Regions from separate parts of the Serratia ficaria genome, predicted to be linked through region 3. Evidence: predicted binding sites of a transcription regulator. Region 3 holds the regulator's gene; each other region holds the start of a gene.
What was found. The regulator Fur, encoded in region 3, represses iron uptake genes when iron is present. The targets are predictions, from matches to a motif close to ATAATAATGAGAACNACTATCAA.
Positions count from the first base shown of each region.

Region 1: ftnA (non-heme ferritin) is a predicted target of Fur. The motif match lies at 3,618-3,640, and genes of this name have one in related genera.
Region 2: fes (enterochelin esterase) is a predicted target of Fur. The motif match lies at 2,852-2,874, and genes of this name have one in related genera.

Region 1 is NZ_LT906479.1:2,091,128-2,101,205, reverse strand. Features, by position in the region: gene zinT (metal-binding protein ZinT) at 1-100, opposite strand, end outside; gene CKW09_RS09935 (YebY family protein) at 944-1,285, opposite strand; gene copD (copper homeostasis membrane protein CopD) at 1,355-2,236, opposite strand; gene yobA (CopC domain-containing protein YobA) at 2,240-2,623, opposite strand; gene ftnA (non-heme ferritin) at 2,948-3,463, opposite strand; gene CKW09_RS09915 (DNA polymerase III subunit theta) at 3,827-4,057, shown strand; gene pip (prolyl aminopeptidase) at 4,089-5,042, opposite strand; gene CKW09_RS09905 (RidA family protein) at 5,189-5,593, opposite strand; gene CKW09_RS09900 (LysR family transcriptional regulator) at 5,746-6,642, shown strand; gene dksA (RNA polymerase-binding protein DksA) at 6,651-7,076, opposite strand; gene exoX (exodeoxyribonuclease X) at 7,513-8,181, shown strand; gene CKW09_RS09885 (S9 family peptidase) at 8,214-10,078, opposite strand, start outside.
Region 2 is NZ_LT906479.1:332,394-342,471, forward strand. Features, by position in the region: gene CKW09_RS01490 (YncE family protein) at 1-334, shown strand, start outside; gene CKW09_RS01495 (TonB-dependent siderophore receptor) at 394-2,676, opposite strand; gene fes (enterochelin esterase) at 2,962-4,350, shown strand; gene CKW09_RS01505 (MbtH family protein) at 4,325-4,531, shown strand; gene CKW09_RS01510 (enterobactin synthase subunit F) at 4,611-8,507, shown strand; gene entS (enterobactin transporter EntS) at 8,682-9,935, shown strand.
Region 3 is NZ_LT906479.1:1,354,979-1,365,056, forward strand. Features, by position in the region: gene chiP (chitoporin ChiP) at 1,306-2,709, shown strand; gene chiQ (ChiQ/YbfN family lipoprotein) at 2,757-3,083, shown strand; gene CKW09_RS06430 (beta-N-acetylhexosaminidase) at 3,095-5,752, shown strand; gene fur (ferric iron uptake transcriptional regulator) at 5,941-6,387, opposite strand; gene fldA (flavodoxin FldA) at 6,718-7,257, opposite strand; gene ybfE (LexA regulated protein) at 7,521-7,808, opposite strand; gene ybfF (esterase) at 8,067-8,840, opposite strand; gene seqA (replication initiation negative regulator SeqA) at 9,064-9,603, shown strand; gene pgm (phosphoglucomutase (alpha-D-glucose-1,6-bisphosphate-dependent)) at 9,678-10,078, shown strand, end outside.

The DNA.
Region 1 (10,078 bases), 740 kb from region 3:
ACATCGGTTTGCCATGCGAATGATGGGCATGAGAAAGCGCGTAACCGCTGACTAACAGCGCGCCCAGCGCCAATGAAATTTTTCCAAAATAGTTCGCCACTGTATATCCCTCTATACCTTCCCAGAAAAACAAAACGTTACAATATAACATAACAAATATCAATATCATCTCCGGCAAATTTTATCGGGGATAAACGGCAAGAAAGCCACTATGGGCGATCGGCCCCAACGATAGGTTACGCCTTCTGGTTCAGCATAGGGTCGGCATGCTACTATCTACATGGTTAATAAGGGAAAAGTTAAATAATATAGTGGGATTTTAATGAAATGTTTAATCGGTTATCTCATTCTTATGAGCCCGATGTTGCTGCTAAGTCATTTTCTCGGCGATCTTGCTGTTTTCATCTGGGTTATAAACTCCGTCATACTTACGGCGCTCACTCAATACGTGATGAGAAGAAAACCCAAAGAGTATGATGATGTGTATTGAGGTCACACCGTTATAAAAGGAATGGCATGGCGGTTGTGCGACAAACGCGTCAGTTCGCCGCCCTGAGTTGTGATATCACGCCCCGCCGCAAGGGGGGATAGACGGAAAGCCGACACAGTGTTTAGACATAAGTCGGCATCGTCTCGTTTACCTTGATCACCCGAAAGCCGGTGTAAGGATAATAGCGCAGTGCTACCGGCATCCCCTTAATACACAAAAAAAGACCGAATACGATTCCTATATTCGGTCTAGGGAAATGGCTCTTGGGAGAGAGCCGTGCGCTAAAAGTTGGCATTTAGTGCAGGGCTTGTTCAGCCATGCACTTTAAGAGTAGCCTACCGCGCTATTTTTGCCAGCGGCCGGGCGGGCGGGTGATAGTTTCATGACGAAATCAATGCGGCGTGAATGCGTATCGAACGTCAGGATCCCGGCAAGCTGTTGGCGAACAAGCGGTTAATTATCGCACAGCTTCTCGGCGCGTTCGCGGAACGGCGCCAGGTTCATTTTATGGCCGGGGTTGGCGGCGTCATCGAGCAGGATCACATCCAGCGGCTGCGCGCGCTGCTGCCCCGCCTTCACCTGCGCTTCGGCGGCGTCGTTGAGCGGATACTGCATCAGGGTGCTGTTGTTGAGCACAAACAGCGCGCCGCCGCTGCGGCACTGCAGCGTCACTTCTTCTTTGGTGAACGCCCACTGCTTGCCGTACTCCAGCTTGGTGATGTTAACCAGTTTGTCTGCCGCCAGCGCGCCGGTCGCGGTTGCCAGCAGCGTAATGCCAAGTAATACCGATTTCATTTGATGGCCTTCAGGTTGCTATTTGACTCGATTTTCCCGCAGTTTACCGGCATCCGGCAAGCCGTAATCTTATACCGGCGCATAGGTTGCAAATAAACTGACCAGCAGCAGCACCGCCCCGCCCAGTCCCACTTCAATCCAACAGGCCAACACCAGCCCGCGCTGCGCCAGCTTCGGCACGCGGCTCATCGCCGGCACGATGGCGTAACGGTTGGCCAGCGCCACCATCACCATCAGCGCCACCAGCGCGGTTTTGAACAACAGCAAACGCTGATACGGCGAAGCCACGTTCAGCGGCCAGCTGCCGAGAATGATCAGGCTGTTGACCGCCCCGGTGACGATCACCGCCGCCACCGCCAGGTGGCCCCAGCGCGAGAAACGGATCAGGGTGGTGATGGCGTCGCGGCGCCATTGCGGCTGCTGCAGGTAGCGCAGGCAAACCAGCAGCGGCAACAGGCTGCCGAACCAGTAACCGGCGGCCAGCAGGTGCAGCGCATGGTTGGCGCGATGCAGTACGCCAAGCGCGCCTTGGTGCATCGCCGCATGGCCGATAAACGCCATGCTCACCAGCAGCAGCGTAGAGCACAGCGCCAGCGCTTGAATGCGCCTCGCCTCCGGCAGCAGCAGGCTCAGCAGCGCCAGCAGCGCAAGGCCCAAATGCCAGCGCCACACTTCGCCGAAGGTCGTGCCGAGCACCGCCCACCACACCTCCAGCCGCCAGGTATCCTCCCAGCCATCGCCCATTTGCCCGGCCTGTACCGCCAGCAGCGCCACGGCGGAAAGCCCGGCGAGCCAGGTGCAAGAGACCAGCAAAGGACGCACGTCACGGGTGAGATACGGAGAAAGGCGCTGCGGCGACAGTAAGGCGGTGAACAGGCTGACGCCAAACATCAGCATCACCGCCGCAAAGTGCGCCAAGCGACACAGAACGAACAGGGTCGCCAGACTCATTGATCAGTTGACGGTGAAGCTGTACTGGCCTTTGGTTTTATGGCCGTCGACCGAAACCACGTGCCAGCTGACGTTATATTTGCCGGCGCCAAGCTCGCCTTCGATCGGCAGATTAACCTGGGTATTGTTGTTCGGATCGAGTTTCAACTTGCCGGTTTTCACCGCGGCGTTGTCCGGGCCGGTGATCTTGACGCCGCTGAAGTTAGGCTCGATGCCTTCGGAGAAATTGAGCGTCAGCGCTTTCGGTGCCGGGCTCACGCTGGCGTCGGCCGCCGGGGTGACAACTTTCAGGTGGGCATGCGCCAGCGCCTGCTGCGAAGAAAGGCCGATAAACAGCACGAAAAGGGTGGAAAGCAGGCGATATGAGGAACGAATTTTACCGATCACAGTGGTATCCCTTAAAGCGAGGAACGAGGGTGATATGGGTTAGGCCATCAGCCAAGGCGATGAATCAGCGGCCCCAACCCACCGCAAATGATTGCGCCACGGGTAAACAGAATAAGGGGTTAATCAGCTAACCCGCTGTTTTGAATCTCTACCATCCCTGTAGCGTATCGCGGTAAATGATAACGATCGCCCCGCGGCAAGTCGAGCGCATCACTGGCATTTTGCGATCCGGCAGCACGTATCGCTGCATAGCCGCACAAACGTAGGGCATAAAAAAACCGCGCGTCAGGCAGCGGCCCGGCGCGCGGTTTTCTGCACCCGTTATCAGGCCTGGCCGTTGCCGTTCTCGGCGGCGCCCATTTTCTTCAAATCCTTGTCGATGAAGAACAGGCCTTTGCCGCTGGTGCCCACCAGCGCCAGCTTGTCCAATACGGATTTGAACAGCTTCTCTTCTTCGTGTTGCTCGGCAACGTACCACTGCAGGAAGTTGAAGGTGGAATAGTCGTGCGCCGTCATGGCCGCATGCGCCAGTTCGTTGATCTGACGGGTGATCAGCTGTTCGTGTTCGTAAGTCTGCTGGAATACGTCGGCCAGGGATTCGAACTCAACCGGCGGCGCGGCGATGGTGCCCAGCAGCGGCAGAGCGCCGGTATCGCTCAGGTAATCGAACAGACGCTGCATGTGCTGCATCTCTTCCTGAGAATGCTCCTTAAGAAATGCGGCGGCGCCTTCAAAGCCTTTATCGCTGCACCATGCGCTCATTTGCAGGTACATGTTGGCGGAGTAGAACTCCAGATTCAGTTGCTCATTCAGCTTCTTGGTCATTTCTTGCGTCAGCATAATGATTCCTTTTATTTTGCAGGTCGTGAATTTAATTTCGCGCATTATGCCTTGGGTAATTAAAAATAAAAACACCTGATTTACATTAAATCTTTAATTATTTAAAATATAAATAAAAACAACAAGATAAAATATCATTGAGTTGATTGTTTAAATTATTATGATAACTATTTACATCTACAGGGTCGCTCAAAAAGCGAATCGTTCTTATTTAAGAAAATAAACACATTGCATTACCCTTTCGGCAAGAAATAACCTTGCCCCCGCCGAGCGGTTATTTCACCGGCGCAATGGGCTTGCCAAGCGCCGCCGGGTGCATTACCTTCTGCGCAGATTCAATGCGGCAACGGTAAGGAGCAGAAGATGGGTTACAATCTGGCAGAGCTGTCCAAAGAAGAGATGGACAAGGTGAACGTGGATCTCGCCGCCTCTGGCGTGGCGTTCAAAGAGCGTTACAACATGCCGGTGATCCCGGAAGTGGTGGAGCGCGAACAGCCGGAATATCTGCGTGATTACTTCCGCGAGCGCGTGGCGCACTACCGCGTAGAATCGCACAAGTTTTCGCGCCTGCCTTACGAACCCAAATCCAGATAAAAAAGCCCGCCGCTATGGCGGGCCCTGCGCGTTACCTGCCGGCGAACCTGTCGGTGGCCAGCATCAGCTGGTGCAAAATGCCGGGCTCGTCGAACGAGTGCCCCGCCCCCTCCACGATGTGCAGCTCGGCTTCCGGCCAGGCCTGAGCCAAATCCCAGGCGTTTTGCACCTGACAGGCCATATCATAGCGGCCATGGATGATCACCGCCGGAATATGGCGGATCAGCGGCACGTTGCGCAGCAGCTGGTCGTCGCTGTCCAGGAAGCCCTGGTGGGTAAAATAGTGGTTTTCGATGCGGGCGAACGCCAGCGCGAAATCGTCCTCGCCAAACGAGGCGGATTCGGTGCTCGGCAACAGGGTCACGGTTTCCCCTTCCCATACGCTCCACAGCTTCGCCGCTTCCAGCTGCACCTGCAGATCTTCCGCGGTCAACCGCCGGCGATAGGCGGCAATCACGTCCTTGCGCTCCTCCGCGGACAGAATCGACAGCACCCGCTGCCATTTTTCCGGGAAGAAGCGCGAGGCGCCGTCCTGGTAGTACCAGTTCAGCTCCTGCTTGCGCAGGGTGAAGATGCCGCGCAGCACCATTTCGCTGACCCGCTGCGGATGCGTCTGCGCATAGGCCAGCGCCAGGGTGGATCCCCAGGAGCCGCCGAACACCAGCCATCGTTCTACCCCGGCCATCTCGCGCAGGCGTTCGATATCCTGCACCAGATGCCAGGTGGTGTTGTTGTCCAGGCTGGCGTGCGGTTTTGAGCGGCCGCAGCCGCGCTGATCGAACAGCAGCACCTTGTAGCGCTCGGGGTCGAACAGCTGGCGGTGATAAGGGGAAATGCCGCCGCCCGGCCCGCCATGAATGAATACCGCCGGCTTCCCGTTCGGGTTACCGCTCAGCTCCCAGTAGATCCGGTGGCCATCCCCAGTGTCCAGCCAACCGCTGTCATATGCTGCTAACGGCGGGTACAAACCTCGTAATTGTTCCATGGCGCTTCCGTCTCTAAGTGGGTCATGCCTTCATCAAAGCCGAAGCGGCCCACCAGGTCAACGGTAAAACCCGAAAACTCTAACGCTCTCCAATAACTCTGCGCGCGTTTGTTCAAAATGAAGGCGACTTGTCGCTAAAACGCCCGCTAGACCGAACGGTTCAGGTGCGCCACCGCGCTGATTTCCACCAGTTGCTCGGGCGAAGCCAGCCCGGTGACGCCGATCAGGGTGCCGGCCGGGCGATGATCGCCGACATAGTCTCTGAACAGCGCGACGCATCGGGCGAAATGCGCCGGTACGTCGGTCAGGTAAATTTCCACGCAGGCCAGATTCGACCTGTCGGCGCCATGCCCCGCCAACACCCGGTCGAGGTTGTCCAGCGTCTGCCGGGTCTGCGCGTCGATATCGCCCGCGCCGACAAAGCCGCCCTGCATATCGTGGGAAAACTGCCCCGAGATATAAAGCACGCCGTTGACGCAGTACCCCTGAGTCACTCCGTTCCCTTCTTCCCACTCCACCCCGTGATCGTAATGCCTGATGATGTTCGCCATGTCATTTCTCCTGCCGGTTATAGGGTTACGCTGAAGACTATAATCGGATGATTGACGAATGGACGTCGCCACAGAAACGACGCTGACGCCACCGCCGGCAAATCGAATCTGTTATCTTGGCCGCTGGGCCATCGGCTAATCGGGAACCGGGCATGCTGCGCGCAAATCTGAATGACATACAGGTATTTATGGCGGTCGCCGATGCCGGCAGCTTCGTCGCCGGCGGGCTGGCGATGGGGCTGTCGCGATCGGCGGCGGGGAAAGCCGTCGCGCGGCTGGAGCAACGCCTGGGAGTACGGCTGTTGAATCGCACCACCCGGGCGCTGAGCCTCACCGACGAGGGCCGGGAGTTTTATCGGCGCGGCCTGCAGGTTCTCGCCTCGGTCGACGACGCGGAGGCCAGCGTGGCCGGCGCTGGCGGCACCGCACGCGGCGTGCTGCGGCTAACCGTGCCCGCCGCCTTTGGCCGTTTGGTATTGCTGCCGCTGTTGCCGAAGTATTTGGCGGCCTGGCCGGAAGTGCAGGTCGAGATGAGCTTTTCCGATCGGCTGGCCGATCTGGTGGACGAAGGTTTTGACCTGGCGGTGAGGATAGGCGTAACGGCGCCGGACACTCGCCTGGTTTCGCGGCGGGTCGCCAAATACCGCGCATTGTTGTGCGCTTCCCCCGCCTACCTCGCCAGCCGGGGTGAGCCGCGGAATATCGATGCGCTGGCAGAACACCAGTGCCTGTTATTCAGCAGCCGCAGCCAAAAGCAGAGTTGGCGACTGCGTGACGCGCACGGCGATTGGGTCAGGGCGCCGGCTCGCGGCCGCCTGCGTTTCGACAGCGGCGAAGCGCTGCGCGACGCCGCTCTGACGGGGCTGGGCATCGCCTGCCTGCCGGATTTTCTGGCGGCGGAAGCGCTGGCCGCCGGCCGTCTGCGGCGGGTGTTGGCCGGGGTCGAGGGCGAAGAGGTGCGCATCGTCGCGCTCTACCCCAACAAGCGTTTGCTGGAACCGCGCGTCAGGCGCTTTATCGATTTGATGGTCGAGGAATTAAGCGGCTGACGCCGGGGTTATCCGGCCTTGCGCATGTGCGGCTCGCGCATTTCCTGCGCGGTTTTCGCCTCGATGCTCAGCTCGGCGGTGGGCCGCAACAGCAGGCGCGCCAGGCCTATCGGCTCGCCGGTTTCCCGGCAATAGCCATACTCGCCGGTTTGCAGCCGCGCCAGCGCCGCGTCGATTTTCGGTAACAGCCGGCTTTCGCGATCCAGCTGACGGAACAGCAAACGCAGCTCTTCTTCACGCGCCGCCTTGTCCGCTTCGTCGCCGCTGGCGTCGCCGCCGTCGATATCCCGCTTCAGCGTTTCGATATGCAGCAGCAGCTTTTGCCGCTCGTCCAGCAACTTTTGGCGGAAAAACGCCCGCTGCGCCGGGTTCATATAGTCGGACTCCGGCATCGCCAGCAGCTGCTGCGGGCTGAGTAACATCATGGCTGTCATTGCGCTCTCCGATAAATAGCTGATGTTACATTATAACATATCGATTGTTTTTGGCACCCGTTCAGCGAAAACAAAATTACGTGGATAAACAGCCCATTGTTCAAAATGCGCGCATTGCCGCTTGCATCCGGTCGGCGTAAGGGGGTTAATGGCTGAGCAACCCACCCAACCATAGGTAACTGAGAGGCCATCATGAGTAAGGGAATGGATAGCAAAAAAAATGCGAAGAAGAAGCCGTTGAAAACCCCAGCTGAAAAACGTGCCGATAAACGCGCCAAAAAAGCGCATCCATCTGGTGAGTAAGCGTCCTTCCACCCGTAGTTAAACCCGCCGAGGCGGGTTTTTTATTGCCCGAAATCGGCCTTCTGCGCGCCAGGGGTTGGCACGGCCGCGGCTGCCGGTTAAGCTGAATGCCTGCGGCAACTCCGAGGAAACCATGACTTTACGCGTAATAGATACCGAAACCTGTGGGCTGGACGGCGGCGTGGTGGAAGTGGCCTCCGTCGATCTGATCGACGGGCAAATCGCCAACCCGATGAGCGATCTGGTCAGCCCGGATCGGCCGATCGGCATCGAGGCCATGGCTATCCACCACATCACCGAAAAAATGGTGGAGGGTAAACCGCGCATCGCGGTGGCGATCGGCCGTTATCAGGGCAGCCCTTACTATGTGGCGCACAACGCGGCCTTCGATCGCGGCGTGCTGCCGGAAATGAACGGCGCCTGGATCTGCACCCTCAAGCTGGCGCGCACCCTGTACCCGGACATCAAATACGGCAACCAGTATCTGCGCTATGCGCTGGATCTGGACGTGCAGCTGCCGGAAGACGCCACCCTGTACCCGCACCGCGCGCTGTATGACTGCTACGTCACCGCCGCGCTGCTGCAGCGCATCATGAAGGATTCGGACTGGACGCCGGAGCAAATGGCGCAGATCACCGAGCAACCGGTGCTGCTGAAGAAGTTCAAGTTCGGCAAATACCGCGGGCAGGAGATCGATCGCATTGCGCAGGAAGATCCCGGCTATCTGCGCTGGATGCTGAAATCCATCGAAGATCTCAGCCCCGACATGAAGCACACGCTGAAATACTATCTGATCGGTTAAAACAGCGGGCGGCAGAGGCCACCCGCTCCACATTACACCGCCAGCGCCAAAATGAAGGCGTACTCCAGCGCGATATCCTCATAGGCTTTGAAGCGCCCGGACTTGCCGCCGTGGCCGGAATCCATATCGGTGTACAGCAGCAGCTGGCGATCGTCGGTTTTCAGCTCGCGCAGCTTCGCCACCCACTTGGCCGGCTCCCAATACTGCACCTGCGAATCATGCAAACCGGTAGTGACCAGCATGTGCGGGTAATCCTGCGCCTTCACCTGATCGTAAGGACTGTACTGCTTGATGTAATCGTAATAGGCCGGCTCGTTCGGGTTGCCCCACTCATCGTATTCGCCGGTGGTCAGCGGGATAGACTCGTCCAGCATGGTGGTCACCACGTCGACGAACGGCACCTGCGCCACCACGCCGTGGAACAGCTGCGGCGCCTGATTGATCACCGCCCCCATCAGCAAGCCGCCGGCGCTGCCGCCCATGGCGAACACCCGGCCGGCGTCGCCGTAGCCCTGTGCGATCAGCGCTTCGGTGACGTCGATAAAGTCATTGAAGGTGTTCTGTTTGTTGAACAGCTTGCCGTCTTCGTACCACAGCTGGCCCAGCTCGCCGCCGCCGCGAATGTGCGCCAGCGCGAACACGAAGCCGCGATCCAGCAGGCTCAGGCGGCTGGCACTGAACGCCGGATCCATGCTGCTGCCATAGGAGCCGTAGCCGTACACCATCAGCGGATTGCCGCCACGCTGGAAACTGTCCTGGCGGTAGACCAGTGAAACCGGCACCTCGACGCCGTCGCGCGCCTTCACCCACACCCGCTCGCTGCGGCAGTTTTCCGGGGTGAAATGCTTCACCTCCTGCTGCTTGAGCAGCACCCGCTCGCCGCTGTCCAGGTTGAGCTCGTACAGCGTGGTCGGGGTGGTCATCGACGAATAGCCGTAGCGCAGCAGGTCGGTTTCCGGCTCCGGGTTGTACGCCAGCCAGGTGGTGTAGGTCGGATCGTCGAAGGCGATGCGCTTCTCTTCGCCGCTGCGCCAGTGGATTTGACGCAGCAGGGTCAGGCCTTCGCTGCGTTCTTCCACCACCAGCCAATCGCGGAACAGGCTGAACCCCTCCAGCATCACCGCGGCGCGCGGCGCGATCAGCGTTTGCCACTGCGCCTCATCGGCCTGCTCGCTCTGATACAGGCCGAAGTTTTTGCCGTCCCTGTTGGAGCGGATATAGAAATGCTGGTGGTAATGGTCGATGGCGTACTCGTGATCCTTGCGGCGCGGCACAAACATCTGCGGCCGGCTGTCGGCGCGGTCGGCGTCCAGCAGCAGGATTTCCGAGGTGGTCGTGCTGCTCAGATGGATCAGGATAAAGCGTTCCGAGGTGGTTTTTTCCAGCCCGACGTAAAAGGTGTCGTCCAGCTCTTCGTAGATCAGTTCGTCCTGCCGCGGGTCGCTACCCACCACGTGGCGGTAGACCTGATAAGGCAGCAGCGTTTTGGCGTGCTTGCGCACGTAATACACCGTGGCGGAGTCGTTGGCCCACTCGAAGCTGCCGGAGGTGTTTTCCAGCACTTCGCCGCTCCAGCCGTCGTCGCTCAGGTTTTTGAAGCGGATGTCGTACTGGCGGCGCGACAGGAAATCTTCCGCCACCGCCAGCTTTTGATTGTCGGGGCTGACTTCCAGCCCGCCGAGGGTGTAGAACTCGCTGTTTTCCGCGCGCTGGTTGCCGTCGAGCAGCACCTGCCAATTTTCGCTCTCGGCCTCCGGCTGACGCACATAGAGCGCGTATTCATTGCCCGGCTCATAGCGGGTCTGGTAGCGGAAACCGTGCCTGACGTAGGGAACCGAATGCTCCTGCTGCGGGATGCGCGCCACCATCTCTTCATACAGGGTTTCACGCAGCGCCT
Region 2 (10,078 bases), 1.0 Mb from region 3:
CCGGGTGTTCGCGTTGGATGCGGACAGCGGCAAGGTGCTGGCCAGCGAGCTGACGGATGAAGTGCCGATCGGCCTGTTGCTCGACGATCGCAGCCAGCGGCTGTACGTCGCCAACCGCAAAGGGGTACGCGTCGAGCATGGTGCGGGGACGTTGACGGTATTCGACGCCAAAACGCTCAAGCGTCTGCAAACGGTGGATCTGCCGCCGCACCCGAACAGCCTGGCGCTGGACCCGCACGGCAATGCGCTGTTCGTGACGGTGAAGAACGACGGCGCCGGCACCAAGGCCGGCAAGCCGGAGAGCGTGGTGCGCATTCAACTGCAGGATAAATAACCGGGATTGGCAATGTAAAAAGGGGCGCCGCGGCGCCCCTTTTCATGGGTTCATGAGGATCAGAAGTGCGTATTGATGCTCATGTAGTAGGTGCGGCCCGGTTCGTTGTAGGTCGCCGCGCCGGCGCCGGCTATGTTGATGGCGCCGGTGGTCGGATCGCCGACGTTCTGCGCGTTGCCGGCGCGGAACTGGCGTTTGTCGAACAGGTTGTCGATGCCGGCGGTGACGCTGACGTTTTTGGTCACGTCATAGGTGGCGCTGGCGCCGACGATGGCGTAAGGGCTGACTTCGCGCGTTTCGCCGCCGGTCGCCGGTTTACCCTGGTAGTTGTACTTCTTCGGCTTCTGACGGCCGTACCAGGTCAGGGTCGACTGCATCGACAGGTCCTGGGTGGCCTGCCAGCTCAGGGTCGAGTTGATGGTGAACTTCGGGATCACCGACAGGTAGTCGCCGGTGCTCTTGTTCTTGTTCTCGATCATGTAGGTGGCGTTGTTGCTCCAGGCCACGGTTTCACTGACCGGCACGTTCAGCGTGCCTTCCAGGCCCTGAACCACCGCTTTCGGTACGTTTTCCCACTGATAAACCGCCGTCCCGGTGCTGCTGGTGGCGATGCGCGAGTTGCCCGCTTCGATCTTGTTGCGGTAATCGTTGCGGAAGTAGGTCACTCCGGCCAGCCAACCTTCATTGTGGAACTCCAGGCCGATCTCTTTGTTGACGCTGGTTTCCGCCTTCAGATCGTCGTTGCCGAGCAGGTAGCAGCCATTTGTGGTATCGCTGGACGCGCAACCTTGCCCTTTGCTGTACAGCAAATAGTTTTGGTTGGTCTGGAACAGGGTCGGCGCCTTGTAGGCGCGGGCGATGCCCATTTTCAGCGTGAAGTTGTCGCCCAGCTCCTGCGACAGGTTCAGCGCCGGGCTCCAGTTGTTGCCGGCCTCGGAGTGCAGATCGTAACGCAGGCCCGGCGTCAGCATGGTGCTGTCGGTCAGCTCGATATTGTCTTCGGCGAACAGCGAGAAGATATGCGCGGAAGCGTAAGGGCTGCGGGTGCCGGTATCCGTGCCCGGAATGGTGCCGCCCATCAGCGTCTGGCTGGTTGAGGTGCCATCTTTCATCCGCTGTTGGTTCCACTCGGTGCCCAGGGTGGCGGTTTGCGCCACCCCGAATTCAAACGGTACGCTGACTTCGCTGTGCGCCAGGAAGTCGTCCAGCTTGGTGGTGCCGAAGCCGCTGTTTTTGGTGTCGAAGATGCCCTCGGTACCGCCGGCCAGCCCTTCGTTCAGGCGGGTGTTGCGGGTGCGCTCGAACTGAATGTAGTTGTTGGTGCTGACGCCGTTGTCCCAGGCGCCGCGGTGGTTCAGACCGAAGGTTTCGCGGTAGATGCGGTTGGTCTCTTTACCGTAGTTGCTCTGCACCAGCGCATTGGTGTTGGTGTTCTGGGTATCGCCGGCGTACAGGTTGCCCTGGCGGCCATAGGAGTACTCGAATTCCAACGACTGCAGGTGGGCGAAGTCCCAGTGCAGCATCGCGTCGATGTTTTTGTCGACCACGCCTTCGCGGCCGGCGGGAATGCTGTTGGCATAGGCGCCTACGCGCTCAGACTTGTGGGATTCGTTGATGTCCCAGGCGTCGGCCTGCGTTTTGCTGTAGCCGCCGAACAGGCGGAAGCTCAGCCGATCGCTCAGCGGGCCGGACAGGCTGAAGTCGGTGCGCTTGGTGGAGCCTTCCTGCTTGTGCTGCGGCACGTTGAAATAGGTGTTCAACGAGCCGTGCAGATCCTGGCCGGCCTTTTTGGTGATGATGTTGACCACGCCGCCGGCGGCGCCGTTGCCGTAGCGCGCCGCGGCCGGGCCGCGCAGCACTTCGATGCGTTCGATCATTTCCGGCGGCACCCAGGCGGTATCGCCGCGGGTATCGCGCTCGCCGCGCCAGCCCTGGCGCACCGAGTTGCGGCTGGTGGCCGGCTTGCCGTCGATCAGGATCAGGGTGTTTTCCGGCCCCATGCCGCGGATGTCGATCTGGCGGTTGTTGCCGCGCTGGCCGCTGGTGGAGTTGCCGGTCAGGTTGACCCCGGGCATGGTGCGGATCAGTTCGTTGATGTCACGCGCCGGCGGGCGTTTTTTGATTTCGTCGGCGGTGATGGTGGACACCCCCGGCGCCTGCAGGTTCTGCCGGGCGGCGGTGACCACGATGGTGTCTTCCGCCGGCTGCTTTTTATCGGCGGCGCTGGCGTTTTCTTCCGTGGCGGTGGTGTCGGCCTGCTGTGCGGCGTTGGCGAACGCCGACGCGCCCAGTCCCAAGCCGATGAGCGTGGCTAAAGAATAACGTGATAATTTGCTGTTCATGTGAGCTTCCTACCTTGCTGCCATTCCGCGCCGAGAGGGGGAAGGGCGGTTGTAGTTTTTGTGTAGTCAGGAATAGAAAATCGGCTGCGGCAAGGGATGCCATGTGTCATATCCCCGCTCCCTGTCCGTTGCGCGCAATACCAGCACGATTTCCAAGCCTCACACACTATTGCAAATGCAAATAATTATCAATAGTATTCGAGCTACAGTGCGTTCGGGCGGTGGCTGGCGATACGGATAGGCCGGCGTTTGTTTAAACCGCCAACTACAAAATGGGTAGGCGTTGTGAATACAGAATTTCAGTCAGAAAGCAGCAGGTTATTGGCCAGCAGCAATGCCGGCAGTCCAGGGTGGTGGTTGAAAGTGGCCCGGCGCGGCACACCCTGGGTAGAACCGGCGGGCAACGGCCGGTGGCGAGCCACCTTTTTCTGGCGCGATCCCCAGGGGTGCGAATTGACCTCCGCTTACCGGCGGGTGTGGATCAACATCAACTGCCTGACCGACCATCATCAGCCGAATCCGCCGCAGAGTCTGCAGCGTCTGGACGGCACCGACGTCTGGTACTGGCAAACCGAATTGAACGGCGACTGGCGCGGCAGCTACTGTTTTATCCCTTCCCTCGACGCCCGCCCGCCGGAACTGGCGGGCGACGACGCGCATGCCAATATGCACAACGTGCGCCATTGGTGGCATCAGGTATTCGCCAGCGCCACCCACGATTTGCTCAATCCCTATCGCGCCTGGCCGGGTACCGGCGGCGGTTGCCTGTCCGGTTTGCATATGCCGGAAGCGCCGCCGCAGCCGGCATGGCGCGCGTTCGACGAGTATGAAATCGCCAGCGGGCGCTGTACGCCGCCGCTGCCGGCGCGTCTGCAGCGCCATACCTGGCACAGCGAACGCTTGGGCAACAGCCGCAACGTCTGGATCTACACCACCGGCGACAGCCGGCCGAGCGAACGCCCGTTGGCCATTTTGCTCGACGGTCAGTTCTGGGCGCAGCAAATGCCGGTATGGGAGCCGCTGATGCAGCTGACGCGCGAGGGGGCGCTGCCGGAGGCGGTGTATGTGCTGATCGACATCATCGATCTGCAGCACCGGGCGCGCGAGCTGACCTGCAAGGACGATTTCTGGCTGGCGGTGCAGGAAGAGCTGCTGCCGCAGTTGGCCGAGCGGGCGCCGCACAGCGACAACCCGGCGAGCACCGTGGTGGCGGGGCAGAGTTTCGGCGGGCTGGCTTCACTGTACGCCGGGCTGCGCTGGCCGCAGCGCTTCGGCGCGGTGATCAGCCAGTCCGGTTCTTACTGGTGGCCGCGGCGCGACATGCTGCAGCAGCCGACCGTCCCCGAGGATGCCTGCTGGCTGATGCAGCAGGTAGAGCGGCGGGAGTTGGGCAGCCACGGCGCGCTGAAGGTGTTTATGGAGGCCGGTTCGCATGAAAAGCTGGTGCATAGGGTCAGCGGCCAGATGGCGACGCTGCTGAGCAACGCCGGGCATCGGGTGCATTACCGGGTGGTGGAGGGCGGGCACGACGCCCTGTGCTGGCGTGGGGGCCTGACCGACGGGCTGCAGGCGGCGTGGGCCGCGACCTTCGCCACCGGCTATTCCGCTCCCGCGGACGCCGCTCGTTCAACGGCGTCAGGAGCGCATGATGGAAAAACCGAATCCGTTCGATGATCGACAACAGCGCAGCCTGGTGCTGCGCAACGCACAACAACAATACAGCCTGTGGCCGGATTTCTGCGCAATTCCCGCTCACTGGACGGTAGCTTTCGGCCCGACGGCGCATGCGGAATGCGTCGATTGGCTGGAGCGGCATTGGCAGGATATTCGGCCGGTATCATCGCCTATGGCGTGATCGGCACCAGGTAATAACGGGAGCAACAGCAGTGTCACAGACCCCAATTTCCACCACCGGGCCAACGGTCGCCGGTGAAATGCCGTTGGTGGCGGCTCAGCCCGGCATCTGGGTGGCCGATCAAATTTCCCCGCATCGCAACGCCTATGCGGTTGCGCACTGCATCGAGCTCAATGGCCCGATCGAGGCCGCTCTGCTGCTGCAGGCCATCACCCAGGGCCTCAACGAAGTGGATACGCTGCGGCTGCGTTTTGAAGAACGCGACGGCGTGCCGGTGCAGTGGCTGGACGCATCGCTGGCGATACGCGAACCGGAGTTCGTCGATCTGGCGGACTCGCCGGACGCCGAAGCCGCCGCGCGGGCGCTGATGGATATCGACCTGGCCGGCGAACTGCGCGCCGGCAGCGGCAAGCCGCTGTACCGCCACGTGCTGATGCGCCTGGCGGACCAGCGCTGGTTCTGGTACCAGCGCTATCATCACATGCTGGTGGACGGTTTCAGCTTCACCGCCATCGCCCGCCGCATCGCCGCGCTATACAGCCATCTGCGCCGCGGCGAGCCGCTGGAGCCGACGCCGTTCACGCCGTTTAGCGAGGTCGTGGCGGAGTATCAGGCCTATCGGCAGGCGCCGGCCTGGCAGCGCGATGCCGATTTCTGGCTCGAGAAGGCGCGCCAACTGCCGCCGGCGGCGACCCTGTGCCCGCAGCCGCTGGCCGGGCAGGTGCCCACGCCGCGCATTCACCGGCTGGAGCAGCGCTGCGACGAGCAAACCTTTGCTGCGCTGGTGCAAATCGGCGGCCAGCAGAAGCTCAACGCCGCCGATATGGCGGTGGCGCTGCTGGCGCTGTGGGTGTCGCGGTTGAGCGGCCAACCCAGCTTCAGCGCCGGCTTTATTTTCATGCGCCGTACCGGCTCGGCCGCGCTGTGCGCCGCCGGCCCGGTGATTAACGTGCTACCGATGGAAATGCACCTCGAGCCGCAGGCCACGCTGTATGAAGCCGCCGCCCGCATCAGCCGCGAGCTGAAGAGCGTGCGCCGCCACCAGCGTTACGATGCCGAACAGGTGCAGCGCGATCTGGGCCGCATCGGCGACGCCGAGCCGCTGTACGGCACGGTGTTCAACTTCAAAATGTTTGATTATCAACTGGATTTCGCCGGCATCGAGGGCATTACCCGGGATCTGGCCTCCGGCCCGGTGCGCGATCTGGAGATTGCGCTGTTCATCGACGGGAACAACCAGCTGAAGGTTGAGCTGCTGGCCAACGCCGAACGTTACAGCCGTCAGGAATTGCTGGCCCATCTGCAGCGTTTGCCGCTGTTGCTGGCGCAGTTTGCCGCCCGGGCGGATTTGCCGATCGGCGAAGCCGACATGCTGACGCCGGAAGACCACGCCTTGCTGGCGCGGGTCAATGACACCGCGCATCCGGTACCCGCCACGACGCTGAGCAGCCTGCTGGCGCAGCAGGCGCAGCGCACGCCGGACGCGCCGGCCCTGGCCGACGCCCACTTCAGCTTCAGCTACCGCGAAACCCGCGAGCAGGTTGGCGCGCTGGCGCGTCAATTGGCCGCGCAGGGCGTGCGGCCGGGCGACATTGTGGCGGTCGCGCTGCCGCGCTCGGTGTTTCTGTCGCTGGCGCTGATGGCCATCGTCGAGGCCGGCGCCGCTTATCTGCCGCTGGATACCGGTTATCCGGACGAGCGGCTGGCGATGATGCTGGAGGACGCCGCACCGCGTCTGATCGTCACCAGCCCGGCCCAGCAGGCGCGTTTCGCCGGCCAGGGCGAAATACTGCTGTATGACGCGCCGCTGCCCGCCGATCACGCCGCCGGCGTGACGGTCAACGGCCCGACGCCGGATCATGCGGCCTACATCATTTTTACCTCCGGCTCTACCGGCCGGCCGAAGGGCGTGCTGGTCGGCCATCAGGCGATCGTCAACCGCCTGCTGTGGATGCAACACCAATACCCGCTGGCGGCGGACGACGTGGTGCTGCAGAAGACGCCGTGCAGTTTTGACGTTTCGGTGTGGGAGTTCTTCTGGCCGCTGATGGTCGGCGCCCGGCTGGTGATGGCGCCGCCGGAGGCGCACCGCGATCCCGAGCAGCTGCAGCAGCTGATTGCCCAGCATCGGGTGACGACGATGCACTTCGTGCCGTCGATGCTGGCGGCGTTCGTCGCGGCGCTGGACGGCGAGCAGGCGGTCGCCGCCTGCGGTTCGCTGCGCCAGGTGTTCTGCAGCGGCGAAGCGCTGCCGGCGGAGCTGTGCCGCCTGTGGCAGAGCCGCACTGCGGTGCCGTTGCATAACCTGTACGGCCCCACCGAGGCGGCGGTGGACGTGACCTGGCATCCGGCCTACGGCGAAGCTCTGGCGCGGGTGACCGGCGCCAACGTGCCGATCGGCCTGCCGGTATGGAACACCGGCCTGCGCATTCTGGATGCGCGTCTGCGCCCGGTGCCGCCGGGGGTGGCGGGGGATTTATACCTGACCGGCATCCAGCTGGCGCAGGGTTATCTGGGGCGGCCGGAGCTGACCGCCGGCCGCTTTGTGGCCGACCCTTACGGCGAGGGCGGGCGCATGTATCGCACCGGCGACGTGGCGCGCTGGCTGCCGGGCGGTGAAGTGGAATATCTGGGGCGCAGTGACGATCAGCTGAAAATTCGCGGCCAGCGCATTGAGCTGAGTGAAATCGACCACGCGCTGCTGTCGCTGCCGGGCGTGCGCCAGGCGGTGACCCATGCGTTGGTGCTGCAGGGCACGCCGGTGGACGCCGGCGGCGATGCGCGCCAGCTGGTGGGGTATCTGGTGCCGCAGCCGGGCGTGACCTGGGACCTGGAGGCGCTGCGCGCGGCGTTGGCCGACCGCCTGCCGCCGCATATGGTGCCGGTGGCGCTGGTGGAAATGGACGCGCTGCCGCTGAGCGCCAACGGCAAGCTGGACCGTAAAGCCTTGCCGCAGCCGCAGGGCGGTGAACGCAAGGCCGGCCGCGCGCCGCAGGCCGGGTTGGAGGCCGACATCGCCGCGGTGTTCGCCCGTTTGCTGCAGCGCGAACAGGTGTTCGCCGACGACGACTTCTTCGCCCTCGGCGGCCATTCGCTGCTGGCGATGCGCCTGGCGGCGGAGCTGCGCCGCGATCTGGGCAAGGCGGTCTCCGTCGGGCAGGTGATGGTGGCGTCCCGCGTCGAACAACTGGCGCAGCTGCTGGCTGAGGAGCGCACCCAGGAAGAGGCGGATCGCTGCGGCTTCGACAGCGTGCTGCCGCTGCGCGCCACCGACGGGCCGACGCTGTTCTGCCTGCACCCGGCTTCGGGCTTCTCCTGGCAGTTCAGCGTGCTGCCGCGCTACATCGACCAGCACTGGTCGCTGGTCGGCATTCAGTCGCCGCGGCCGGACGGCCCGCTGGCGCTGAGCGAGGATATGGATCAGGTGGTCGACGCCCACCTGCAGACCGTGCTGCAGGTACAGCCGCACGGGCCTTATCACTTTATCGGCTACTCGTTGGGCGGCACGTTGGCGCAGGGCATCGCCGCCCGGCTGCAGGCGCGCGGCGAGCAGGTGGCGTTCCTCGGCCTGCTGGACACCTACCCGCCGGAAACCCAGAACTGGGACGTGATGCTGGACGACAACGTGCTGAAAGAAGTGCAGCGCGAGCGCGAGCAATTCCTGGCGGTGTCGCAAGACACGCTCGATCCGGCGCTGGGGGAAACCCGCGTGGCGATGTTCGACAATATCGAAGCCAACTACGCCGATTCGGTGCGGCTGTTGTCCCATACCCGCACCGCGCGTTTCAACGGCCTGGCGACGCTGTTTGTCGCCAAACGCACCTTGCAGGAAGGGATGGACGTGCAGCAGACCTGGTCGCAGTACGTTGACGCGCTGCAGGCGCACGAGCTGGACTGCGCGCACGTGGATATCGTCTCGCCGGCGTCGTTCAAGGTGCTGGGGCCGTTGCTGAACCGCATACTGCGGGCATTGTAACCGGCGTCGCCAACGTCGGCCGCCAAACGTCGGAAGCGATCCCGGCGTTTGGCGGCGTTTGCTGAATATCAATGAGTTTTATTATCATTATTGCTCCCATCATCTGTGCTAGCATGAGTCCCCACGCTGTTGCAGCCCTGACGCAATACCCTTTTAACGATTGGTGATGAACCGATGAGTAAACCCTCTATCCTGCTTGATTTTGGCCTGCTGAAGAGCAACCGGTCCTTCCGGGCGGTATTCTGCGCGCGCTTTATTTCCATTTTGGCGCTGGGGCTGATGGCGATCGCCATCCCGGTGCAGATCCAGGCGCTGACCGGTTCGACCCTGCTGGTCGGCCTGGCGGTGACCCTGGCGGGCGGCGGCATGTTCGCCGGGCTGTTGATGGGCGGCGTGCTGGCGGATCGCTACGAGCGCCGGCGGTTGATCCTGTTTGCGCGATCCACCTGCGGCATCGGCTTTGTCGGCCTGTGCGTCAACGCCGCGCTGCCCGCGCCTTCCCTGACGGCGATTTACCTGCTGGCGGTATGGGACGGCTTCTTTGGCGCCGTCGGCGTGACGGCGCTGCTGGCGGCGACGCCGGCGCTGGTCGGGCGGGAAAACATCGTGCAGGCCGGCGCCATCAGCATGCTGACGGTGCGCTTCGGCTCGATTCTTTCTCCGGCGGTCGGCGGCCTGGTGATCGCCAACATGGGCATTGCCTGGAACTACGGCCTGGCGGCGTTCGGCACCCTGCTGACGCTGTTGCCGCTGCTGAGCCTGCCGCAGCTGATGCCGCCGCCGCAGCCGCGCGAACACCCGCTGCGCGCGCTGGCGGGCGGTTTTGGCTTCTTGTTCCAGAACAAGGTGATCGGCATGGTGGCGCTGATCGGCGCGCTGCTGACCATGGCCAGCGCGGTGCGCGTGCTTTATCCGGCGATGGCCGGCGGTTGGCAGGTCGACGCTTCCCATCTCGGCTTCATGTACGCCGCCGTGCCGCTCGGCGCGGCAATAGGCGCCTTCACCAGCGGGCGGGTGGCGCATGTGGCGCGCCCGGGCTGGGTGATGCTGTTGACCGCCATCGCGGCGTTCGTCGCCATCGGTTTGTTCGGCCTGATGCCGTGGTACAGCCTGGCGCTGCTGTGTCTGGTGGCCTTCGGCTACCTGAGCGCGCTGAATTCGCTGTTGCAGTACGGGCTGATTCAAAGCCTGACGCCGGATAATTTCCTGGGGCGCATCAACGGCCTGTGGACGGCGCAGAACGTGGTGGGCGACGCGCTGGGCGCGCTGCTGCTGGGGGCGATGGGGGCGTTTATGCGGCCGGCGAGCAGCGCCGGCAGCTTCGGCTTCGGCGCCGCGGCCTTCGGCATCCTGCTGGCCTTCGCCATGACCGGGCTGCGTCAGGTGACCCTGAACAAACCGGAACCGCAGCCCGTCGCCGAAAAGTAACGGTGCGGAGTCGGCAACGCGGCGGCCCGAAAGATGACGGGCAGGTTGACATGGCAAATATCGACGAGTAATTTAGCGCGGAATTAACTTAAATGATAATCATTATTATATTGGTTATCAGTTAGCGACTTGAGGACGTAGCG
Region 3 (10,078 bases):
ATTTCTCTGCTACCGCAATGTACGGCAATTGGAGGGGCCGAAGGCGCGACCCCTCCACCCGCGCCTTCGCTTAACACCGTCTGCCCTGCGGGAATTACTCGGCCCGTCCTGGGCCTCGCCCCTTCGGGGCCGCTGCAAGCAGCGTTCAAATCTGCTCCCGGCAGATTTGTCCTCGCTGCACCCGCGTTGTCGGGCGGGTCGGCTACGACAAACGTCCCTGTTAGTCTCGCCTCAACCGGCCTTCCCTGGCCGGTTGCCCCTGACAACGCCGTCTTGCTCGGCAGCCGGCGATGCGCGCCCAAGGTCAACACCCGAATCTGCAGCCACCGGGCAACTTGTCCCCTCCGTTTGATATTGCGTTATGGAAGACAGTGAAAATGATGGGATGAGCACGATGTTAGGCGCCCTTGAAGACGCCGAACGCAGGAGCGGCGCATAGGCGAAACCGCCAAGGACGGCGGTTTCAGGCGAGACAGGCAGGGACGCCTGTCGTAGCCGGCCATGATGCGCTGAGACGGAGGGAGGACAAATCTGTCAGGAACAGATTTGAACGCTGCTTGCAGCGGCCCCGAAGGGGCGAGGCCCAGGATGGGCCGAGTAACGTTGGCACAGCCAACCGTCTGATTGGGCAAAGGCGCGGGTTGCAAGGGGCCGCGCCCACGGTCCCTTGCTCGGTCGAGGCGCGTGATCCTCATGGCGCATCTCCCCTTTATCGACCGAAAATTTCACGGACGCCTGCAGAAAACGCTAACTGACAAGCATTACAGCTTAGGCTGCGCTTTTTTTATTTCATCAGCCGGTATTGTTTTTCGCGCTTTATTTTCCTTTCTGCCGCTTCATTCCCCTTCGTCATTTTAATCATCAATTGCTTGATACATGGCGTGATTTGCATAATCCTTTTTTATATATTCGCGATGCGAATTAATGTCATTTGGAGAGCGCTCTCATATTTTTTCTTCTGGCTGACAATATTTAACGGGCTGAAACCATTAATCGTCTTTGGTTGACCTGATATTGATTTTTATTCTGATTTTATTGAATTTTTTATTCAACACTCTGTTTGCACAATGTCGTAACAAAATCTCATCGATATGTGCTCCTTGTCATAGTTTGACAAATCTCTGTCATTTTTCATTTGATAATTCGCGACGCGAAAAATAGTCTGTCTGTAGCAATAAGTGCTGTGGGGATTCAACCCTGCGGCGATATTTTTTACCCGGTTGGGTTTTTTATTAGCGGTCGCGCAGGGCAGTGGTAAACACAGGCGGCTGCAACTTTTAAAGTTAAGTCAAAGAGGAATTTCATATGGGTACGCACGGTGCTCAGCGTAAAACGCTGGCGCTCGCTGTCGCGGGCGCGCTGTTGGGAACAGGGTTTGCCATGGCCCCTGGGGCGAAAGCCGCAGGGTTTATCGATGATTCCACGCTGACCGGCGGCATTTATTACTGGCAACGTGAGCGTGACCGCAAAGATCTCGACCCGACCAGCGACGATTACAATAAATACACCACCAACCTGTCGCACTCCACCGCCAACCTGAGCCTGGACTTCGCCTCGGGCTACGCCTGGGACATGTTCGGTCTGGACGTCGGGGCCTTTACCGCTATCGAGCTGGCCGAGTCCAGCGCCAGCGGCCACCCGAATGAAATCGCCTTTTCCTCGAAAAACCGGACCTACGACGAAGACTATTCCGGCGATAAAGGCGGCATCAGCCTGTATAAAGCCGCCGGTAAATTCAAATACGGCCCGATCTGGGCGCGCGCCGGTTACATCCAACCCAGCGGCCAGACGCTGATCGCCCCGCACTGGAGCTTTATGCCGGGAACCTATCGCGGCGCGGAGGCGGGCGCCAACTTTGACTACGGCGACGCCGGCGCTCTGAGCTTCTCCTACATGTGGGCGGACAAATACAAGGCGCCGTGGCATATCGAGATGGATGACTTCCGCCAAAACGATAAAACAACCGGCGTCTCCTATCTGCACTCTTTGGGCGCCAAGTACGACTTCAAAAACGATCTGGTGTTGGAAGCCGCCTTTGGTCAGGCGGAAGGCTATGTGAATCAGTATTTCACCAAGGCATCCTACAAATTCGACCTGCTGGGCAATCCGCTGACCACCAGCTACCAGTTCTACGGTGCGGAAGACCGCATCGGCGACAAGAACGATCCGAACAGCATCTACGACGGCCTGGCCTGGCTGCAGGCACTGACCTTCGGCTATACCACCGGTCAGTTCAACTGGCGTCTGGAAGGCACCATGGTCAAGGCGGAAGGCAATCAGGGCTTCTTCCTGCAGCGCATGACGCCGACCTACGCCTCTTCCAACGGCCGCCTCGACGTGTGGTGGGATAACCGCTCCGACTTCAACGCCAACGGCGAGAAGGCGGTCTACGCCGGCGTGATGTACGACCTGAGCAACTGGAACCTGCCGGGCATGGCGGTCGGCGGCTCCTACGTCTACGCCTGGGACGCCAAGCCGAGCACCAACCCGATTTACGATCAGAGCCAGCGCCTGAAAGAGAGCGCCTGGAGCCTGGACGCGCTGTACACCATCCAGGAAGGGCGCGCCAAAGGCACGCTGCTCAAGCTGCACTACACCCAATACGATAACCACACCAATATCCCGAGCTGGGGCGGCGGTTACGGCAACATCTTCCAGGACGAGAAAGACGTCAAATTTATGGTCATCGCGCCATTCACCATTTTCTGATGCGTTCCCCGGCGATTGCGCCGGGGCAACTGAACGGGAATATAACGATGAAAAAAATCATGCTGATATTGGCCGCCGCCGCTGCGCTGAGCGCCTGCGCGCAACCGGCCGCGCCGCCGGAAGACGCCAAACTGAAACAGGCCTACAGCGCCTGCATCAATACCGCAGAGGGATCGCCGGAAAAACTGCAGTCGTGCCGGGCGGTGCTGAACGTGCTGAAGCAAGAGAAACGGCACCGGCAGTTCGCCGAGAAAGAAACGGTGCGGGTGATGGATTATCAGAACTGCCTTCAGGCGGTGCACAGCGGCAACGGTCAGGCGTATGACGCCAGGTGCGGCAAGATTTGGCAAGAGATCCGCGACAACAACAATTAAGGATGAAGCAGATGAACCGATTCAAACTGAGTGCGCTTGCCGCGCTGACGGCAACCCTTGGGCTGTTTGGCGGCGCGGGGAATGCGCTGGCCAATCAGCAGCTGGTGGATCAACTGAGCCAGCTGAAGCTGAATGTGAAAATGGTCGACAACCGCGCCGCCGACGGCGGCCTGGACTGCGCCGCGTTGGGCGCCGACTGGGCGGCGTGCAATCGGGTATTGATCACCCTGAGCAACGACGGCCAGGCGATCACCGGCGGCGACTGGGCGATTTATTTCCACAGCGCGCGCCAAACCCTGCAGGTGGATAACGAACAATTCAGGATAACGCACCTGACCGGCGATCTGTACAAACTGGAGCCGACCGCGACGTTCAGCGGTTTCCCGGCAGGGCAGGCGGTGACCATCCCGATCGTCGCCGAATACTGGCAACTGTTTAAAACCGATTTCGTACCGCGCTGGTACGCCGCGTCCGGCGACGCCAAACCGAAAATTCTGCGCAATACCGATACCGAAGATCTGAGCCGCTTCGTGGCGCCCTTTACCGGCGACCAGTGGAAGCGCACCAAGGACGACAACAACGTTCTGATGACGCCGGCTTCGCGCTTTATCAACAACGCCGCGCTGAAAACCCTGCCGGCCGCCGCGCTGCGCGGCCAGATTGTGCCGACGCCGCGGGAGGTGAAGGTGCATCCGCAGGATGTCGACCTGAGCAAGGGCGTGGCGCTGGATTTGAGCGCGCTGGCCAAACCGGCGGCCGAGGCCGTAGGCCAGCGCTTCGCGCTGCTGGGCGTGGCCGCTAACGCGCAGGGCTATCCGATCAACACCGCGATCCAACCGGGCAGGTTCAAAGGCCCGCTGGCGGTGTCGGGCGCCTATGAGCTGAAAATCGGCAGGCAGGAAGCGCGCGTGATCGGCTTCGATCAGGCGGGGGTATTCAACGGGCTGCAGTCGATCCTGTCGCTGGTGCCGAGCGATGGCGGCAGCGACATCGCCACGTTGGACGCCAAAGACGCGCCGCGTTTCCCGTATCGCGGCATCTTTCTCGACGTGGCGCGCAACTTCCATCATAAAGACGCGGTGCTGCGCCTGCTGGATCAGATGGCGGCCTACAAGCTGAATAAATTCCACTTCCACCTGAGCGACGACGAAGGCTGGCGCATCGAAATCCCGGGCCTGCCTGAACTGACCGACGTCGGGGGCCGGCGCTGCCACGACCTGAGCGAAACCGCCTGCCTGCTGCCGCAGTATGGCCAGGGGCCGGAGGCATACGGCGGCTTCTTCTCCCGGCAGGACTATATCGACATCGTCAAATACGCGCAGGCGCGCCAGATTGAGGTGATCCCGGAAATCGACATGCCGGCGCACGCGCGCGCGGCGGTGGTTTCCATGGAGGCGCGTTACAAAAAACTGCATGCGGCGGGCAAAGAGCGCGAGGCCAACGAGTTCCGCCTGGTCGATCCGACCGATACTTCCAACACGACTTCGGTGCAGTACTTCAACCGCCAGAGCTATCTGAACCCGTGCCTGGACTCCTCCAAACGCTTTGTCGACAAGGTGATCGGCGAGATTGCCCAAATGCATCGAGAGGCCGGCCAGCCGTTGAACACCTGGCATTTCGGCGGTGACGAAGCGAAAAATATTCGCCTGGGGGCGGGGTATACCGATCGCCTGAAACCTGAAGCGGGCAAGGGCATAATCGACCAGAGCAAGGAAGACAAGCCCTGGGCGAAATCCCGGGTGTGCCAGGCGATGATCGAAGACGGCAAGGTGGCCGATATGGCGCATCTGCCGAGCTACTTCGGGCTGGAGGTCAGCCAACTGGTGAAGGCGCACGGCATCGGCAGAATGCAGGCCTGGCAGGATGGCCTGAAAGATGCGCAGGACGCCGGCGCGTTCGCCACGCCGCGCGTGGGCGTGAACTTCTGGGACACCCTGTACTGGGGCGGTTTCGACAGCGCCAATGACTGGGCGAACAAGGGCTACGAGGTGATCATCTCCAACCCGGATTACGTTTATATGGACTTCCCTTACGAGGTGAATCCGGACGAGCGCGGTTATTACTGGGGCACCCGCTTCAGCGACGAACGGAAGATGTTCAGCTTCGCGCCGGACAACCTGCCGCAGAACGCCGAAACCTCGGTGGACCGCGACGGCAATCGCTTCACCGCCAGAAGCGACAAACCCTGGCCGGGCGCCTACGGCATCTCCGCCCAGCTGTGGAGCGAAACCCAGCGCACCGACCCGCAAATGGAATACATGATCTTCCCGCGTTCGCTGTCGGTAGCCGAACGCGCCTGGCATCGCGCCTCCTGGGAGCAGGATTACCGGGCCGGCCGCGAGTACCGGGGCGGGAAAACGCACTTTGTCGACGGCAAGGCTCTGGATCAGGACTGGCTGCGCTTCGCCAACCTGCTCGGCCAGCGCGAGCTGGCCAAGCTGGACAAGGGCGGCGTCAGCTATCGCCTGCCGGTGCCGGGCGCGCGCGTCACCGGCGGCAAGCTGGAGGCGAATATCTCTCTGCCGGGGCTGGGCATCGAGTACTCCACCGACGGCGGTAAGCAATGGCAGCGCTATGACGCCAACGCCGGGCCGGCGGTCTCCGGCGAGGTGCTGGTGCGTGCGGTCAGCCCGGACGGCAAGCGTTACAGCCGCGCCGAGAAGGTTTAAGCCGGCTGATGCGGCCCGCTGCGTGTCGGCGGCGGGCCGAGGGTGAAGTGAGAGAAGTCGGTGGAGTTACGCCGCTGCAATTGTGGTATTTCGTCAAGTGAACCTTCCCCGGCGCTGCCGGGGCTTTTTTTCCCGCCGGCGACGGGCACAAAAAAACCGCCCTGAGGCGGTTGTTCAATCCCGGAGGATTACTTGGCGTCGTGCAGCGTATCGTCTTCGCGGCAGTCACCGGTTTCACAGTGGCCGTACAGGTACAGGCTGTGGTTGGTGAGTTTGATGCCGTGTTGCTTGGCGATGTCGCGCTGACGCGCTTCGATCGATTCATCTCTGAATTCGATCACTTTGCCGCAGTCCAGGCAGATCAGGTGATCGTGGTGGTGCTGCTGGGTCAGTTCGAATACGGACTTGCCGCCTTCGAAATTGTGACGAGTCACAATGCCCGCATCATCAAACTGGTTCAGCACGCGGTAAACCGTCGCCAGTCCGATTTCTTCGCCCATATCTATCAGTTTTTTATACAAATCTTCCGCACTGACGTGATGGCATTCCGGATTTTGCAGTACTTCCAGGATTTTGAGTCGCGGAAGCGTGACTTTTAAGCCGGCCTTCTTCAATGCGGTGTTGTTGTCAGTCATGCGGATTCAGTCCTGTTACTATGCTAATCAAGTTGAGGCGTTCTCGCCTGTGGCATCGGTCGGCACAAAGAGTTAATTGCGTCTCATTATAGAACCGGTTGCCCTAAATGGAAACCGCCGGTTGTTAACAAAGATATAATTGCACTATTGCATGGTACACATGCAACGCCTTGATGGATGGGATAAACCGATATCTCAGTCTACCGTGACGATGTGGGAAGTTACCAATATGTAGCTTCTATTGCAGCAATCCATGCTGCCGATGACGGCCCTGCTGGCCACACTATGCACTTTGCAGGGCCTTTGTTCAACCTTTAGGCAACAATGGCCTCAGCCGACGATGTCGGCCAGGCTCAGTTCTTCGACGATCTGTTTGACCCAGGCTTCGACACGTTCGTTGGTCAGCTCCGGTTGGCGATCTTCGTCGATAGCCAGGCCGATGAAGTGGTCGTCGTCCGCCAGGCCCTTGGACGCTTCGAAATGGTAGCCCTTGGTTGGCCAGTGGCCGACGATGGCGGCGCCGTGGGGTTCGATGATGTCGCGGATGGTGCCCATCGCATCACAGAAGTATTCCGCGTAGTCTTCCTGGTCGCCGCAGCCGAACAGCGCAACCAGCTTGCCGTTGAAGTCGACTTCTTCCAGCGTCGGGAAAAAGTCATCCCAGTCGCACTGCGCTTCACCGTAGTACCAGGTTGGGATACCCAGCAGCAGGATATCGAAACCTTCCAGATCCTCTTTGCTGCTTTTGGCGATGTCGTGCACTTCAGACACCTCGTCGCCAAACTGTTTCTGGAGAATTTTCTGGATCATTTTGGCAATGTTTTCGGTATTGCCAGTGTCGCTGCCAAAGAAAATGCCTACAGTAGCCATATCGCGTATAACCTTTAAATTCAATTAATTGCATTACACGATGTTAGTGCTGACCCCGCTAACACCGATTAAAATGATGCCATGGCAAAAGCCGGCCGCCGCAGTGGCGGGCGCCGTGTGGGCGCGGTCTCTTGCCGGTAAACGCCTATCATGCCAGAAATTTACCCCGGGGTTTTATCGCATTTATGCGATGCCGGAGGAGAGTAAAACGGTGTTGATCCGGCGTCATCCTTAACGCCGCGCCGCATGTGCGGCCGAAGAGATCAATGTTCTGGCTGTTCTTCCGCCAGCTGCGCCAGCAGCATTTGCTCAATGAGCTCGCTGCGGCTGATATTGCGCTGTTCCGCCAGTTTGTTCAGGGCGTCCACCGCATCCGCGTTGATTTTCAACTCCACGCGCCGCAATCCACGTACTTTATCGCGCCGCAGCTGATTGCGCTTATTGATTCTAAGCTGTTCATCGCGGGATAGCGGGTTGGTTTTCGGGCGCCCCGGACGGCGTTCATCTGCGAACAGATCCAGCGTCGTGCGATCCGTTTGTTCTTTTGCCATAGGTAGCGGTACTGCAAGGAAGTTTGCATCAAAAAGCGTTTTACACGCTTCCGGACGATTCGGTTAACACACTTCGGGCCAATAAACCCTAACCCAAATTCACCCCCGGACTGGCGTTAGCGAACACGCTGGGCAGGGCGGCAAAATTATAGCGCGCCATATTACCCCAGCAGATAGAGCAACGACAATGCTTAACTGAGCCGAAAGCGCGCTAAGCCGTTATCTTTAGCGCGTTTTTTCGCCAGCGACGGGCGTTTGTCAGGCTTCGCCGAGAAAACGGTGGATGGCGCGCAGCACCGCTTCCGGTTTTTCGGCGTGCACCCAGTGCCCGGTTCCCGCCACCACGTGCGCGCGGGCCAGCGGGAACTGGCGCGCGATGTCGGCGCGGTAACCGTCCTGCACGTAGGGCGACAGCCCGCCGCGGATGAACAGCGTCGGGTGCGGCCAGGCGGGCACCTCCTGCCAGCCGGTGACGTTTTCGTACTGCGCGATCAACACCGGCAGGTTGAAACGCCATTCGCCGTTGTGGAAGGATTTCAGCAGAAACTGGATCACCCCTTCTTCCTGCAGATAATCGCGCATCAGCTGGGCGGCCTGTTGGCGCTGGGTAATGCCGGCGGCGCTCACGGCCTTCAGCGCGGCGAAAATCTCATCGTGGCGGCGGGTGCGGTAATCCACCGGCGCCACGTCGATGACGATCAGCTTGTCGATGCGCTCCGGCGCAATGGCGGTCAGCGCCATCGCCGCTTTGCCGCCCATCGAATGGCCGATGACGATGACTTTCTCCAGCTGCAGGTCGTCGAGCAGCGTCAGCAGATCCTGCGCCATGGCCGGGTAGGTCATCTCTGCGGAACGCGGCGACAGGCCATGGTTGCGCAGATCGACCTTGATGACGCTGTGGCGCCGGTTCAGGTCGCGCGCCAGCACGCCCAGGTTGTCCAGATTGCCGAACAGGCCGTGGATCAGCAGCACCGGCAGGGCGTCCGACTCGGCGGCCAGCAGTTGATAATGTAATTTCATGGCGAAGTTCATGCTGAGAGAGATTCAGATTAGGGTATCATGATTGAATCGCACGATGAATAACGCGGAGTTGAGCGATGCAGCTTGAAGTACGACGGGAATAGGTATTAGTCTGCATTTTCCGTTTGGCGACACTTAGTGGTGTTCGCCCCCGCGCTTTTAACCTTATAATCCCATGGCTTGAATGCAGGATCTGGCTTCAGGTTCTAAGTAGAAAAAACAGTACTGGATAAAGATGAAAACTATTGAAGTCGACGAAGAGCTTTACCGTTATATTGCCAGCCACACGCAACACATCGGTGAGAGCGCGTCCGATATTTTACGCCGCATGTTGAAATTTACCGCAGGCCAACCGGTACGCTCCGTACCCGCCGCCGGCGCTCAGTCCGCCGAGTTGGAAAAGGCGGCGCCCGCGCAGCGCCCGCGCGATCGCGTGCGCGCCGTGCGTGAGCTGCTGCTGTCGGATGAGTACGCCGAGCAGAATAAGGCCGTTAACCGTTTTATGCTGGTGCTGTCCACGCTCTATACCCTCGATGCCGCCGGCTTTGCCGCCGCCACCGATGCGTTGCACGGCCGTACCCGCACCTACTTTGCCGGCGATCAGCAAACCCTGCTGGCCAACGGTACGCATACCAAGCCGAAACACGTTCCGGGCACCCCTTATTGGGTGATTACCAATACCAATACCGGCCGCAAACGCAGCATGATTGAACACATCATGCAGGCCATGCAGTTCCCGGCGGAACTGATAGAGAAAGTTTGCGGCACCGTCTAATTTAGCGAACAGCCCGTCATGCTGGCCGTGCGACATATTGCCCGGCCACTGGCAGGGATGAGGGAGATAGGTCGATGGCGAATAGTCCACGTGCCGGGCAGCCCGCCCGGCAAAGCGATTTGATCAACGTAGCCCAGCTTACGTCGCAGTACTATGTGCTGCAGCCGGAAGCGGGCAACGCCGCCCACGCGGTGAAATTCGGGACATCCGGTCACCGCGGCAGCGCGCTGCGCCACAGTTTTAATGAAGCGCACATTCTCGCCATCGCGCAGGCGATCGCCGAAGTTCGCCGTCAGCAGGGCACTACCGGTCCGTGCTACGTCGGCAAGGATACCCATGCGCTGTCGGAGCCGGCCTTCATTTCGGTGCTGGAAGTGCTGACCGCCAACGGCGTCGACGTGGTCGTGCAGGAAAACAACGGCTTCACGCCAACGCCGGCGGTATCGCACGCCATCCTGTGCCACAACCGCCAGGG